2 regions of the Streptomyces sp. WZ-12 genome follow, and region 1 is predicted to be linked to the other one. Evidence: riboswitches for the same ligand, from Rfam matches in the RefSeq annotation. Region 1 holds a riboswitch; the other holds the start of a gene.
The links. Region 1 has a riboswitch for cobalamin ahead of PV796_RS13915 (ribonucleoside-diphosphate reductase subunit alpha). Riboswitches for the same ligand answer to the same signal wherever they lie in the genome.

Region 1 (7,136 bases):
CGGGGGGTCGGCGGCGGACGGGCGTACGGGCCGGGGGCGGCCGGCCCGTACGCGTCGGGGGTCGGCTACTGCTTGGCGAGCCGGGCGTTGATCTCGGACTCGATGTCCTTGGCCGCGTCGGTCGGGGCCTTACCGTTCAGGACCGCGGTCATGTAGTTCTTGATCGGGTTCGGCACGTTCTCGACCGCGGCCCACTGGGGGATCAACGGCGTGGTGCCGCCCGCCTTTTCGGCGGCCGGGGCGGCGGCCGCGGCGGCCGGGTTGTCCTTGGCCGCGCTCGCCAGGGCCGGGGACTTGGGCGTCCAGCCGGCCTCGCGCACCATCTGGGCGTCGTTCTCCTTGGAGAGCGCGACCTTGAGGAATTCCTTGGCGAGGTCCTGGTTCTTGCTCAGCCCGGCGACCGCGAAGTTGGAGCCGCCGAGGAAGACGCCCTCGGGCTTGTCGGCGGTCTCACCGGGAATGGTGAAGAAGCCGATATCGTCCTTGATCTTCGGGTTTGCCTTGATGGCGGTGGCCGCCTCATAACCCATGGCGATGATGGCGCCGGTCTTTCCCTTGGCGAAGATCTCGGCCTGCTGTGGGGTGGCCTCGTCCTTGTTCTTGGGCGCGTTGCCGAACGCCTGGTACTGCTTGTAAATGTCCATGGCCTTGGCGACCTTGGGGTCGGCGATATTCGAAACCCACTTGTCGCCCGCCCTCTTCACCAGTTGGGCACCGGTGCCGATGGTCAGGCCGTCGAGGAAGTACCAGTTCTGGCCGGGCAGATAGAGCGGCTCGGCGTCGGTCTTCTTCTTGATGGTGTCGAAGTCGTGGAAGAGTTCGGCGCGGGTGGCGGGGTTCTTCTTGATCCCGGCCGCGGCCCAGATCTTCTTGTTGTACATCACCACGCGGTTGCCGGCGAACCACGGCAGCGCGTACTGCTTGCCGTCCGCCATGGCGGCCTTGTTGAAGGCGTCGCTCCAGTCGGCGCCGATCTCCTTCTTCAGGTCACCGAGGTCGACCAGGGCACCGGCCTTGGCGTAGGCGGCGGTCTGGGTGTTGCCGATCTCGACCACGTCCGGCGGAGTGTCCTCGGACAGCGCGGTGCTCAGCTTCTGCTGAATTCCGTTCCACTGCTGGACCTTGAATTCAACGGTGGCACCGGTCGTCTTCTTGAATTGCTCGGACACCTGCTTGGTCCACTGCTCAGGATTCGATCCTGACATCACCCAGACCGTCAACTTCTGGCCTTTGAAGCCGTCGGCGCCCGCATTCTTGCCGCCGCTCGACCCACAGGCAGCGACGCTCACCAGCATTCCCGCGACCGCGGTCGCCGCTATGAGCCCACGCTTCATTGCGCTCTCCCCCTCAAGGACGGGTGTGGCTTTAATGGTTTAGACCAGTTCTCGCAGCTTGGCCTAGACCTTTAGGGGTGTCAAGGGTGTATAAGAGTCGCTGTCAGGTCCGTTACCGGACCGACATCTGGGGCGGGCCGCGACCCGTGTGGACGCGCGGGCATCCCGCCCGTGCCACGATGTGAGCCGCTACGTACGGAGGAGCCGGTGACGGCAGCACGACAGGCATCGGAGAGGCGGGTCATGGAGACCGACGCGGGCAGCGCCGAGAACGGTGGCGGGGGCGTGCGGTCCGCCCGGGTGCCCAAGTACTACCGCCTCAAGCGGCACTTGCTGGAGATCACCGAGACCCTGCCGCCCGGTACCCCGGTGCCGCCCGAGCGCACCCTCGCCGCCGAGTTCGACACCTCCCGCACCACCGTCCGCCAGGCCCTCCAGGAACTCGTCGTCGAGGGCCGCCTGGAGCGCATCCAGGGCAAGGGCACCTTCGTCGCCAAGCCCAAGGTCTCCCAGGCGCTGCAACTGACCTCCTACACCGAGGACATGCGGGCCCAGGGCCTGGAGCCGACCTCCCAACTGCTGGACATCGGCTATGTCACCGCCGACGACCGGCTGGCCGGGCTGCTGGACATCGCCCCCGGCGGCCGGGTGCTGCGCATCGAGCGGCTGCGGCTGGCCAGCGGCGAGCCGATGGCGATCGAGACCACCCACCTGTCCGCCAAGCGCTTCCCGGCGCTCCGTCGCAATCTGGTCAAGTACACCTCGCTCTACACCGCGTTGGCGGAGGTCTACGACGTCCGGCTGGCGGAGGCCGAGGAGACCATCGAGACCTCGCTGGCCACCCCGCGCGAGGCCGGGCTGCTGGGCACCGACGTCGGCCTGCCGATGCTGATGCTCTCCCGGCACTCGCTGGACGCCCGGGGGCAGCCGGTGGAGTGGGTCCGCTCGGTCTACCGCGGCGACCGCTACAAGTTCGTCGCCCGACTGCGGCGCCCGACGGACTGAAGGCCCGCGGCCCCAACTCCCTTACGGTCACTGCTGTGTACCGATATGCGGACGGCTAGTGACGCGCACCACGCCCCTGGAATAGATTTCCAGCCGACTGCACCGGAGTTCACCAGGGACGGGAGCCAACGGTCATGGCCGAGAACGCCGCATCACCGGACCACAGACCGGTCGTCACCCCCACACGGGTGGTGGCCGGATTGTGCCTGCTCGCCCCGTTCGTGGCGATGCTGTGGGTGAGTTCGTACGCGCGGATCGAGCCGACGCTGATCGGGATCCCGTTCTTCTACTGGTACCAGATGGCCTGGGTGCTGATCTCGACGGTGCTGACGACCGTGGCCTACGCGCTGGTCCGGCGCGAGCAGCGCGCCCGCAAGGGCGGTGCGGGCCGATGACGAACCCGTCCACCGCGCTCGCCGCCGGCCCCCAGGGCGTCGACGGCGTGGCGCTCGCCGTCTTCGTCTTCTTCTTCCTCGCCGTCACGGTCATGGGCTTCCTGGCCGCGCGCTGGCGCCGGGTCGAGCACTCCGCCAACCTCGACGAATGGGGCCTGGGCGGGCGGAGCTTCGGCACCTGGATCACCTGGTTCCTGCTCGGCGGCGACCTCTACACGGCGTACACCTTCGTGGCCGTCCCGGCGGCGATCTACTCGGCGGGCGCGGCCGGCTTCTTCGCCGTCCCGTACACCATCCTGGTCTACCCGCTGATCTTCACCTTCCTGCCCCGACTGTGGTCGGTCTCGCACCGCCACGGCTACGTCACCACCTCCGACTTCGTCCGCGGGCGGTTCGGCTCCAAGGGGCTGTCGCTGGCCGTGGCGCTGACCGGCCTGCTGGCCACGATGCCCTACATCGCGCTCCAACTCGTCGGCATCCAGGCCGTCCTGGACGTGATGGGGGTCGGCGGCGGGGAGCACGCCAACTGGTTCGTCAAGGACCTGCCGCTGCTGATCGCGTTCGCCGTGCTGGCCGCCTACACCTACTCCTCGGGCCTGCGGGCGCCGGCGTTGATCGCGTTCGTCAAGGACGGGCTGATCTACCTGGTCATCGCGGTGGCGATCATCTACATCCCGCTCAAACTGGGCGGCTTCGGCGAGATCTTCCATTCCGCGGGCAAGGCGCTCGCCCAGACCGGGCCCACCGGCAAACCGCGCGGCGAACTGGCCAGCGGCCCCAACGCCCAGTGGGCGTACGCCACTTTGGCACTCGGCTCGGCGCTGGCGCTGTTCATGTACCCGCACTCGATCACCGCCACGCTCTCCTCGCGCAGCCGCAACGTGATCCGTCGCAACACCACCATCCTGCCGATCTACTCGCTGATGCTGGGCTTCCTCGCGCTGCTCGGCTTCATGGCGCTCAAGGCCGGGACGGACACCCACGGCAACGCGCAGTTGGCAATCCCGCAGTTGTTCGCGGACATGTTCCCGAGCTGGTTCGCCGGGGTGGCGTTCGCCGCGATCGGCATCGGCGCGCTGGTGCCCGCCGCGATCATGTCGATCGCCGCCGCCAACCTCTTCACCCGGAACGTCTACAAGGACTTCCTGAAGCCCACCGCCACGCCCGAGCAGGAGCACAAGGTGGCCAAGCTGGTCTCCCTCCTGGTCAAGGTCGGCGCCCTGATCTTCGTCCTGACCATGGACAAGACCGTCGCCATCAACTTCCAGCTGCTGGGCGGCATCTGGATCCTCCAGACCATGCCGGCGCTGGTCGGCGGGCTGTTCACCCGCTGGTTCCACCGCTGGGCGCTGCTGGCCGGCTGGGCGATCGGCATGCTCTACGGCACCCTGGCCGCGTACGGCGTGGCCAGCCCGACCCAGAAGCACTTCGGCGGCTCCAACGCGGAGATCCCCGGCATCGGCGAGATCGGCTACATCGGCCTCACCGCCTTCGTGCTCAACGTGGTGGTGACGGTCGTGCTCACCCTCGTCCTGAAGGCCCTCAAGGCCCCTGAGGGCGTCGACGAGACCGCCCCCGGCGACTACACCGCCGACATCGGCGACGACGGCGTCACGGCCGACCTCCCGCCGGCCACGGCGGGGGCACCGGGCGGGCACTGACCCTCGTCAACTACGGCGGAGGGCCGTCGCGTTCCTGACGAACGCGACGGCCCTCGCTCGTGTGCGGCTCAGCGACCTCGTGAGGTCATTCACGAAGGCGTCACAGGGCACGAGCGAGCCGTCCGGACGGAGGCGACCGTTTCGGTGTGGCTCCGTCTTCAGTCCCTGGTTCGGGTCCAGGAAGAGCTCGGGCCGGTGCTGCAGGCAGATGCGCAGCAACCACTGGATGATCCGTCCGTGATCCCCGTCCGGCATGGGCTTGCTCTTGCACCTTCCCGTTGATGAGCTCCCACCGCGCTTCTTCTTCCAAGCGACTGAGTATCCGGGCGGCCTCTTCGAAGTCGGCCGTGCTGGTGTGCGGCCGATCGGCGAGCGCGGTCATGGAACCTCCTCCTTATGCCATCCACCGGGCAGAGCAGGGAACATGGAACCGACGGTAGCCGAGCCCACTGACAGTCAATACGTGATCACCATCGGCGAACGCGCCCGCTGCGCCCCACAGTTCCCCACACTGGCTCCATGGACATCACGATCAGGCCCATACGCCAGGCGGAGTTCGAGACGGTCGGGGAGTTGGTGGTGGAGGTGTATCTGGCCGACGGGCTGCTGAGCGGGGCGGACGATCCGTATGCGGCGGTGTTGCGGCGGGTGGCGCACCGGGCCGAGCACGCCGAGATATGGGTGGCCGTGGATGGGAAGAACGGCGCGGGCGGCGCGGTTGTGGGTGCTGTGACATTCGCCGCGTACGGCAGCCCGTACGCGGAGTTGGCCGGGCCCGGCGAGGGCGAGTTCCGGATGCTGGCGGTCCGCGGCGAGGGGCGCGGGCGCGGCGTCGGAGAGGCGCTGGTCCGGGCCTGCCTTGAGCGGGCCCGGGGGCTCGGGCTGCGCGCCATGGTGCTGTCGAGCCAGCGGCACCTGCTGCCGGCGCACCGGCTCTACCGGCGGCTGGGGTTCGCGCGGGCTGCCGGGCGGGACTGGGACCCGGTGCCGGGCGTGCGCCTGTGGGCGTTTGCTCGGGAGCTGGCCTGACGGCTTGTTTCCGGCCCCGCACAGGCGGTGCGGCCGTTCGCACACGCGTAGGGATGCCATGCGGTGCGACACAAGATGTGGGGGTGCGTGCGGGGAGCAACACAAGATGTATGCTCTTCCTCGCTGTCGCCGCAGGGGAATCCGGTGCGAATCCGGAACTGTCCCGCAACGGTATGAGAGCGCAGGATACGGCCAGTTTCTGGGGGTCCTACGCGCTCACGAGTCCGAAGACCTGCCGATGGTACGTCCGCACCGCCACTGGTGCGGCGTCGAGACGTCCGGGCCCCGAGGGATGGGTTGGTGGACGGAGCGCGGCCGGCCCCGCGCACCCCCGGTTCGCCGCGGGGTGCCCCCTTGTCCGCCCGCGCGCCGCCCCTGCTGCGCCCTCCGGCCCCCGCCGAGTGAGGGAGAGCATCAGGTGACCATCGCGCCAACGGAGCCCGCGTCAGACGCCGAGGTCGTACAGCCCGCGGTGGCCGCGCCCCCCGTGGCCGAAGACGGCCCGGGTGTCGCCCTGCTGCGCACGCTGACCGAGCTGACCGCGGACCTGACCGCCACCGACCCGGGCAAGGTGGCCGCCGCCGCGCTCCGCGGCCGCCACCCCGGCTCCGACGAGGCCGAGTTGCGGTCCCTGGCCACCGAGGCCGCGGCCGGGCTGATCGGCGACGAGCCGCAGTACTCCAAGCTGGCCGCGCGCCTGCTCACCCTCGCCATCGCCGAGGAGGCCGCCGGCCAGGGCGCCACGTCCTTCTCCGCCTCGATCGCGGTCGGCCACCGGGAGGGACTGATCGCGGACGCCACCGCGGAGTTCGTCGCCGCGCACGCCGAGCGCCTGGACGCCCTGGTGGACGGGGCGTTGGCCGACGGCGCGGACGACCGCTTCGGGTACTTCGGGCTGCGCACCCTCCAGTCGCGCTACCTGCTGCGCCACCCCACCACCCGCAACGTGGTCGAGACGCCCCAGCACTTCCTGCTGCGGGTCGCCTGCGGCCTGGCCGAGGACGCCTCCGAGCGGGCGCTGGCGGACGTCGCCGAGCTGTACCGGATGACCAGCACGCTCTCCTACCTGCCGTCCTCCCCCACGCTGTTCAACTCCGGCACCCGGCACCCGCAGATGTCCTCCTGCTACCTGCTGGACTCCCCGCTGGACGAGCTGGACTCCATCTACGACCGCTACCACCAGGTGGCCCGGCTCTCCAAGCACGCCGGCGGCATCGGGCTGTCGTACTCCCGGATCCGCGCCCGCGGTTCACTGATCCGCGGCACCAACGGGCACTCCAACGGCATCGTGCCGTTCCTGCGCACCCTGGACGCGTCGGTCGCGGCGGTCAACCAGGGCGGCCGCCGCAAGGGCGCGGCCTGCGTCTACCTGGAGTCCTGGCACGCCGACATCGAGGAGTTCCTGGAGCTGCGGGACAACACCGGCGAGGAGGCCCGCCGGACCCACAACCTCAACATCGCGCACTGGATCCCGGACGAGTTCATGCGCCGGGTCGAGGCGGACGCGGACTGGTCGCTGTTCTCCCCCTCGGACGTGCCCGAGCTCGTCGACCTGTGGGGCGACGAGTTCGACGCCGCCTACCGGGCCGCTGAGGCCGCGGGCAAGGCCCTCAAGCAGGTGCCGGCCCGGGTGTTGTACTCCCGGATGATGCGCACCCTGGCGCAGACCGGCAACGGCTGGATGACGTTCAAGGACGCCGCCAACCGCACCG
Region 2 (7,136 bases), 1.6 Mb from region 1:
GGGGTGCGTCCTCGGGGTGTTCATCTTCCTGTTCTGGATGTCCTGGGTGCCGGCGGTGTTGGCCGTGATCTTCGGCGGCGTCGGGCTGAGCCGGGCGCGCTCCGGCCGGGTGACCAACAAGGGCATGTCGGTCGCCGGCCTCGTCCTCGGCATCATCGGTCTCGTCATGGCGGTGGCGAGCCTGCTGCTCACCGTCGTGCTGGTGGATGAGGCCCGTACGCACATCAAGGAGGTCAAGACCGAGCAGCGCGCCCAGAAGAAGGCGGCCGAGGAGTCGGCGGCCGCCGAGGAGAAGGCCCGGCATCTGTCCTTCGGTGAGCCGTACACCTTCGAGAACGGGCTGAAGGTCACGGTCGCCAAGCCCGAGCCGTTCGAGCCGGACGCGTTCGCCCACGGGCACGCCAAGGGGAACAAGGCCGTCCAGGTCACCGTCACCGTGGTCAACACCAGCAGCAAGCGGGTCTCCGTCGACACCGGGCTGCCCGACGTCAACGACGCGAAGGGCGCGTCGGCGGAGCTGGTGATCGACGGCAGCGGGCGGCAGAAGGTCATCACCGGGTACCTCCTCCCCGGCAAGGAGGCCGTCGGCAAGTACGCCTTCTCGCTGCCGGCCGACGCGGCCGACCGGATGGAGGTCGAGTTCACGCCGGACGCGTCGGAGTGGGACGACGCCTACTGGAGCGGCCCCACTTCCTGATCGACCACCCCACGCACACGTCACTCCCGCTGGATGCCAACTCCCCCCTCAAGGGGGCGACATGACGTCGGACGGGAGGCGCGCCCGCCCCGGCCGGCTTGGCCGGGGCGGGCGCGTTGTTCCGCGTCCTTCGGCGGGTGCGGTCTACAGCTCGGCGCGTACCGCGCGGGCCGCGGTGACGAGGTGTTCGAGGGCGGAGCGGACCTCGGGCCAGTCGCGGGTCTTCAGGCCGCAGTCGGGGTTGACCCAGAGGCGTTCGGCGGGGATGGCCCGCAGGCCGATGCGGAGCAGGTCCGCCGCCTCCTCCGTGCTCGGCACCCGGGGCGAGTGGATGTCGTACACCCCGGGGCCGGCCTCGCGCGGGTAGCCGTGGGCGGCGAGTTCGCGGGCGACCTGCATGTGGGAGCGGGTCGCCTCCAGGCTGATGACGTCGGCGTCGAGGTCGTCGATGGCCTGCACGATGTCGCCGAACTCGGCGTAGCACATGTGGGTGTGGATCTGGGTGTCCGGGCGCACCCCGGCGGTGGTGAGGCGGAACGCCTCGGTGGCCCAGTCCAGATAGGCGGGGCGGTCGGCGGTGCGCAGCGGCAGGGTCTCGCGCAGCGCGGGCTCGTCGACCTGGATGACGGAGGTGCCGGCGGCCTCCAGGTCGCGCACCTCGTCGCGCAGGGCGAGGGCGACCTGGCGCGCGGTCTCGCCCAGTGGCTGGTCGTCGCGGACGAAGGACCAGGCGAGCATGGTGACCGGGCCGGTGAGCATGCCCTTGACCGGGCGCTCGGTGAGCGACTGGGCGTAGGTCGTCCACCGGACCGTCATGGGCTCGGGGCGGGAGATGTCGCCGGCCAGGATCGGCGGGCGGACGTAGCGGGTGCCGTAGGACTGGACCCAGCCGTGCCGGGTGGCGAGGTAGCCGGTGAGCTGCTCGGCGAAGTACTGGACCATGTCGTTGCGTTCGGGCTCGCCGTGCACCAGGACGTCCAGCCCGGTCTTCTCCTGGAAGGCGATGACCTCGCGGATCTCGTCCTTGATGCGCTCCTCGTAGCCGGCGGTGTCGATGCGGCCGGCGCGCAGGTCGGCGCGGGCGGCCCGCAGTTCGCCGGTCTGCGGGAAGGAGCCGATGGTGGTGGTCGGCAGCAGCGGCAGGCCGAGGTGGGCGCGCTGCGCGGCGGCCCGCTCCGGGTACGGCTGGGAGCGGCGCGCGTCGGCCTCGGTGACCGCGGTGGTGCGGCCCCGCACCGCTTGGTCGTGGGTGATCGGGGAGCTGGCCCGGGACGCCAAGTCGGCGCGGTTGGCGGCCAGTTCGCTGGCGATGGCGTCGGTACCGCGGGTCAGGCCCTTGGCGAGGGTGACGAGCTCGGCGGTCTTCTGGCGGGCGAAGGCGAGCCAGCGCCGGATCTGCGGCTCGATGTCCCGCTCCAGCGACGCGTCGAGCGGGACGTGCAGCAGCGAGCAGGAGGCGGCCACGTCGACCCGGTCGGCCAGCCCCAGCAGGGTGCCGAGCACGGACAGCGACCGCTCCAGGTCGTTCACCCAGATGTTGCGGCCGTTGACGACGCCGGCGACCAGGCGCTTGCCGGGCAGGCCGCCGACGGCGGCGAGGGCGTCGAGGTTGCCGGCGGCCGCCTCCGTGAAGTCCAGCGCGAGCCCGTCGACCGGGGCCTTGGCCAGCACCGGGAGGGCGTCGCCGAGCCGGTCGAAGTACGAGGCGACCAGCAGCCTGGGCCGGTCGGCGAGGGCGCCCAGGGAGCGGTAGGCGCGCTCCGCGGCGTCCAGTTGAGCCGGGGTGCGGTCCTGGACCAGGGCGGGCTCATCGAGCTGCACCCACTCCGCGCCGGCCGCGCGCAGGTCCGCGAGGACCTCGGCGTACACCGGCAGCAGTCGGTCGAGGAGGGTGAGCGGGTCGAAACCCTCGGCCACGCCGGGGGCCGGCTTGGCGAGCAGGAGGTAGCTGACCGGGCCGAGGAGGACCGGCCGGGCGGTCAGGCCCAGGGCGAGGGCCTCCTCGAATTCCGTGACCTGCTGGGTGGAGTCGGCCGAGAAGACGGTGTCCGGACCCAACTCGGGGACCAGGTAGTGGTAGTTGGTGTCGAACCACTTGGTCATCTCCAGGGGCGCGGCGTCCTGGGTGCCGCGGGCCATGGCGAAGTAGCCGTCCAGGGGGTCGGCGGCGACGGCCGCGCGGTGGCGCTCGGGGACCGCGCCGACCATGACGCTGGCGTCCAGGACGTGGTCGTAGTACGAGAAGTCGCCCGTCGGGACCTCGTCGATGCCGGCCCCGGCCAGCTCCTGCCAGGTGGTGCGGCGCAGTTCCGCGGCGGTGGCGCGCAGCGCGTCCGCGGTGACCCGGCCCTTCCAGTAGCCCTCGACGGCCTTCTTCAGTTCCCGGTGCCGGCCCTGGCGCGGGTAGCCGTACACGGTGGCCCGTGCTGCCGCGGCTGCGGACTTGGTGGTCACGGAGATCTCCTTCGCGAGATGAATCCCTGAGATCCCGGGGACGGGACGAGAGCGCGAAGGGTGACGGGACGCACCGGACGCGGCGACCCGTATGGCGCGGCGCAGGCCACGGCGCGCGACACGGGCACCGTCTGGTGCCTGCTCCCCGGGCAGTGTCCGGGGTGCTCCCGACCCGCCCTCGAAGGTCACCGGGATACCGCGCACGGGTCGTCCGCACGCGGGCAGTTGGCAGGTCTTCGGACTCGCGGGCGCGCCTCGTGTCGTACGAGGCTCCTAGTGGCCGTCGCTTCCCAGACCCGGGTGGGTCCAGTGCGTATGACGGCGGTCGTTCCCGCTCACCGCTGCGGGGCAGTCCCGGATTCTCACCGGGTTCCCTCTTGCGACGCCTCCCGCCTGGCGGACGGGGCGAACCAGCTGCACCGGTCACCTTACGGGGCGGGGCCGCGGCGCGCCGGATGTCGTCCAGTATGCGGATGGTGAGATGGGACAAGTGCCCGTCGGGATTGAACGGGGCGGGGAGGGGTAACGACCCGCGGTCGCGCTTCGCCGCCCTGTGGCGCCACCGCCGTGATCGCGCTGGTACCGTCTCCGCCGTGGCTGAGGGCGCGTCAACGACGCGCCACATACGGGGAGGACGACGCACCATGATGGGTCATTCGCATGCGGTGAGCGGCGCGCTGCTCTTCGCGGGCACCACGCCGTTCCTGCCACCGCTGCTGATGCACACCCATCTGATGCCCCAGGAAATCCTGATGGGCACCGTGCTGTGCGCTGGCGCCGCGCTCCTGCCCGACCTGGACCACCACGACGGCACCATCGCCAACTTCCTCGGCCCGGTGTCCAAGATCCTGTGCCGGTTCGTGGCCTGGATCTCCGGCGGGCACCGCCACGCCACCCACTCGCTGTTCTTCGTGGTGCTGATGACCTTCGGTAGCTGGGCCGGTGTGACGTACCTGGGCCGACCCTTCACCCTGGGCATGACCTTCTTCCTGCTGGCCCTCGCCGTGCGCGCGCTCAACCTCTGCCCGCCCGGCCACGGTTTCTCCGCTTGGGCGACGATCGTCGCCATGGCCGGAATAGGGACCGGTGTCATCGCCAAGTTCATCCCGTCGGCGCCCGGTTGGCTGCCGTACGCGATCGGGCTCGGCTGCCTGGCCCACCTGCTCGGCGACTCGATCACGAAGATGGGCGCGCCGTGGCTGTGGCCGCTGAAGACGCGCTACGAGATCGTCCTCATCAAGCACAGCGGCAACAAGGTGGAGACGGAGATACTGACCCCGATCATGGGCGTCGCCACCGTCGTCCTGCTCTGGTTCACGGCGCTGTCCCCGCACTCCATCAGCTAGGCCCCTGGGGAGCCGCAACGCCCCCGGTCTCAGAGGCGCTTGGCGTTGCGCAGGAGCTTGGCGTAGAAGCCGTTGCCGTCGAGCCGGGACACGCCGCCCTTGTCGCCGATGGTCGGGCCGTTGACCTCCTTGCGGCTGGAGAGGAAGACCTTGTGGCCCTCGGTGTCGGGGCCCAGGTACAGGCCGACGTGGTCCAGGCGGTTGCCGGTGTGGTGGTCCATCTTGAAGAAGACCAGGTCTCCCGGCTGGAGCACGTCGATGTTCTGCGGGCGCTCGTACCAGGGGGCCGGACCGGACAACGGGATGATCTCGGCGCCCAGTTGGGAGCGGCCCATCCCGTTGGCGGTGCGGGGCAGGCCGTTGCCCTTGCCGTCGGCGGGGGCCAGCGGGTAGCGGGCCCGGTAGCCGAAGATCAGCCGCATGTAGCCGGAGCAGTCGACGGCGCGGTAGCGGGCCGCCTCCGGACTCCTGGCGGTGCCGTCGCGGAAGGTGTACGGAATGCCCAAGTAGTCGAAGAAGTCGGACTGTTCGAGCAGCGGCGTGCCGCGGTGCTTGGCCAGATCGGGGTTGACCGGACCGAACTTGGCGTCGCCCGCGTACACGACGCCCCGCTCGTCCTTCTTGGCGGGCGCTCCGGTGATGTACTGGAAGGCGATGGCGAAGAGGTCGTCCTCCCGGCTGTCGTGGTACCGCCGGAACCACTCCTTGAACCAGCGTTCCTTCTCCGCGCCGGCGCGCCACGCCTCGGGCATCAGACGCACCCAGTCCTCGGTGACCACCGTGGTCGCGGTGTTCTCGGACTCGCTGAAGGTGCGCGAGGGGCCCTTGAGGGTGGCGGTGCGGGACCGGTCGGTGAAGGTGGCCAGGACCTGACCGCCCGCGCCGCGCAACACGGTGCGGTCGGGGTTCTTCAGGCGTTCCCAGGTCTGGCCGCGCTGCTCGCCGGCGGCGGAGCCGCTGAGCGGGGTGTCGGTGACGGCCTGGGCCCGCGGCGCCTTGTCCTGTTCGTCCTCGCGCAGTTCCACGGTGAGGTAGGCGCTGCCGGCCAGGAGGGTCAGGACGGTCGCGGTGTGCAGCAGGGGGCGCTTCTTGGGAGGCATGCGGTGGGCTCCGGGGGAGGGGTCAAGCGGACGGCATGACGCCGAGGAGGATTCCGGCGGTGAGGACGACATAGGCCATCAGCGTCACCGAGCCGGTGGCCAGGAGGGTGGGGCCCTTGGGCTGGCGCACCAACTGGTAGGCGATCAGGCCCGGCACGATGAAGCCGAGGGTCTGGTTCGCGTACATCAGCGGGAACTCCATGGACAGCACGATCATCACGGTCGCCTGGAGGGTGACGCCGAGCAGCACGACCGCGGCGAACAGCCGCTTGCCGTAGAGGATCACGTACCGCTGCATCAGGAGCGTGCCGAGGTAGGTGAGGACGGTGACGCCGAGCACCATCGCGGCGCGCTGGAGGTCCTCGACGAGGGTGAGGGCCAGCCAGCCCGGGGTGATCATGCCGCCGGGGGAGAGGTTGGTCGTCAGATAGCAGATCAGGGAGAAGAGCAGCCCGATCGCGATGCCGATCGCGGCGATCTCGGGGGTGAGGACGGAGGGGATCAACGGTGCTGCTCTCCTGGGGTGTGCCACTGCGGGGCGTCGTCGGTGGGGCGCGCGGGCGGGGCCGGGGGCTCGAACGGGCCCCGGACCCGGGCAGGTTCGAGCCCTTCGGGTCCGTCCGGGGCCGGGGGCGAGGGCCGGTGGGGCGCGGCGGCGTACCGCTCCTCGTGCGCCTGGGGGTAGTGCTGGTAGGGGTCGAGGTGCGGGGCGTACCGCGGTCCCGGCTCGTCGGGCGCGGTGGCGCCCCCGTCGGTGCGGTCGGCGGGCTCCTCGTCTGGGGCGAGCTCCGCGAGGTGCTCCAGGAGCAGTTCGCCCTGGCCGTGGATGTTGCCGATGGCGACGAGCGAGGAGTCGGGGCCGAGCCGGTCCAGCAACTGGCCCATGAACTCCCCCGGATCGCGCCGGTCCCCGCCGAGGTCCACCGCCCGGTCCCGGAAGGCGGCCGGGATCGCGTCGATGGCGGACTTGGCCGGGTGGCCGATGACGAAGACCCGCTCCGGGTCGAGTTCGGGGATCAACTCGCCCATCTGGCCGTTGCGTTCGACCCGGTCCGGGCGGCAGTTGATGACCACGTTGAGCGGGCGGTGGATGGCGCCGAGGTCGAGCAGCTGGTTGATGTTCATCAGCGTCGACTCGGGGTCGTTGGCCGCGAAGACGTTGGCGAACCGGAGCTTCTTGCCCTCGGGGGTGCGGTACCGCTCCACGGAGAGCACGCCGGGGTCCGGCGGCGCGTCGTACATGCCCTGGAGCGCGGTGCGCCGCTCCACGCCGAGGAGTTCGGCGACGGCGAGCGCGATGGCGACGTTCTCCTTGAAGGTGAACCAGCTGAAGCCGCGCAGCTCCTCGTCGGTGACGGTGTCCGGATCGGCGTAGATCAGTTGGCAGTTCCGCGCGTCGGCCTCCTCCTGGAGGATGGCGTAACGGTCCTTCTCCGCCGTCACACAGATCCCGTTCTCCGGCATGGAACGGCACAGCGAACGCGCCACGTCGTCCAGGGTCGGCCCCATCTCGGCGAGGTGGTCCTCCCGGACGTTGCA

Region 2: linked by a shared signal. The riboswitch ahead of metE (5-methyltetrahydropteroyltriglutamate--homocysteine S-methyltransferase) and the one ahead of PV796_RS13915 (ribonucleoside-diphosphate reductase subunit alpha) in region 1 are both predicted to bind cobalamin.

Annotation. Positions count from the first base shown of each region.
Region 1 covers NZ_CP118574.1:3,322,455-3,329,590, forward strand. Annotated here, with positions in the region: gene PV796_RS13885 (extracellular solute-binding protein) at 66-1,334, opposite strand; gene PV796_RS13890 (GntR family transcriptional regulator) at 1,578-2,339, shown strand; gene PV796_RS13895 (DUF3311 domain-containing protein) at 2,474-2,734, shown strand; gene mctP (monocarboxylate uptake permease MctP) at 2,731-4,395, shown strand; gene PV796_RS13910 (GNAT family N-acetyltransferase) at 4,915-5,424, shown strand; cobalamin riboswitch at 5,529-5,678, shown strand; gene PV796_RS13915 (ribonucleoside-diphosphate reductase subunit alpha) at 5,843-7,136, shown strand, end outside.
Region 2 covers NZ_CP118574.1:1,693,285-1,700,420, reverse strand. Annotated here, with positions in the region: gene PV796_RS07265 (DUF4190 domain-containing protein) at 1-697, shown strand, start outside; gene metE (5-methyltetrahydropteroyltriglutamate--homocysteine S-methyltransferase) at 842-3,151, opposite strand; cobalamin riboswitch at 3,362-3,581, opposite strand; gene PV796_RS07255 (metal-dependent hydrolase) at 3,796-4,497, shown strand; gene PV796_RS07250 (NlpC/P60 family protein) at 4,527-5,597, opposite strand; gene PV796_RS07245 (poly-gamma-glutamate biosynthesis protein PgsC/CapC) at 5,620-6,102, opposite strand; gene pgsB (poly-gamma-glutamate synthase PgsB) at 6,099-7,136, opposite strand, start outside.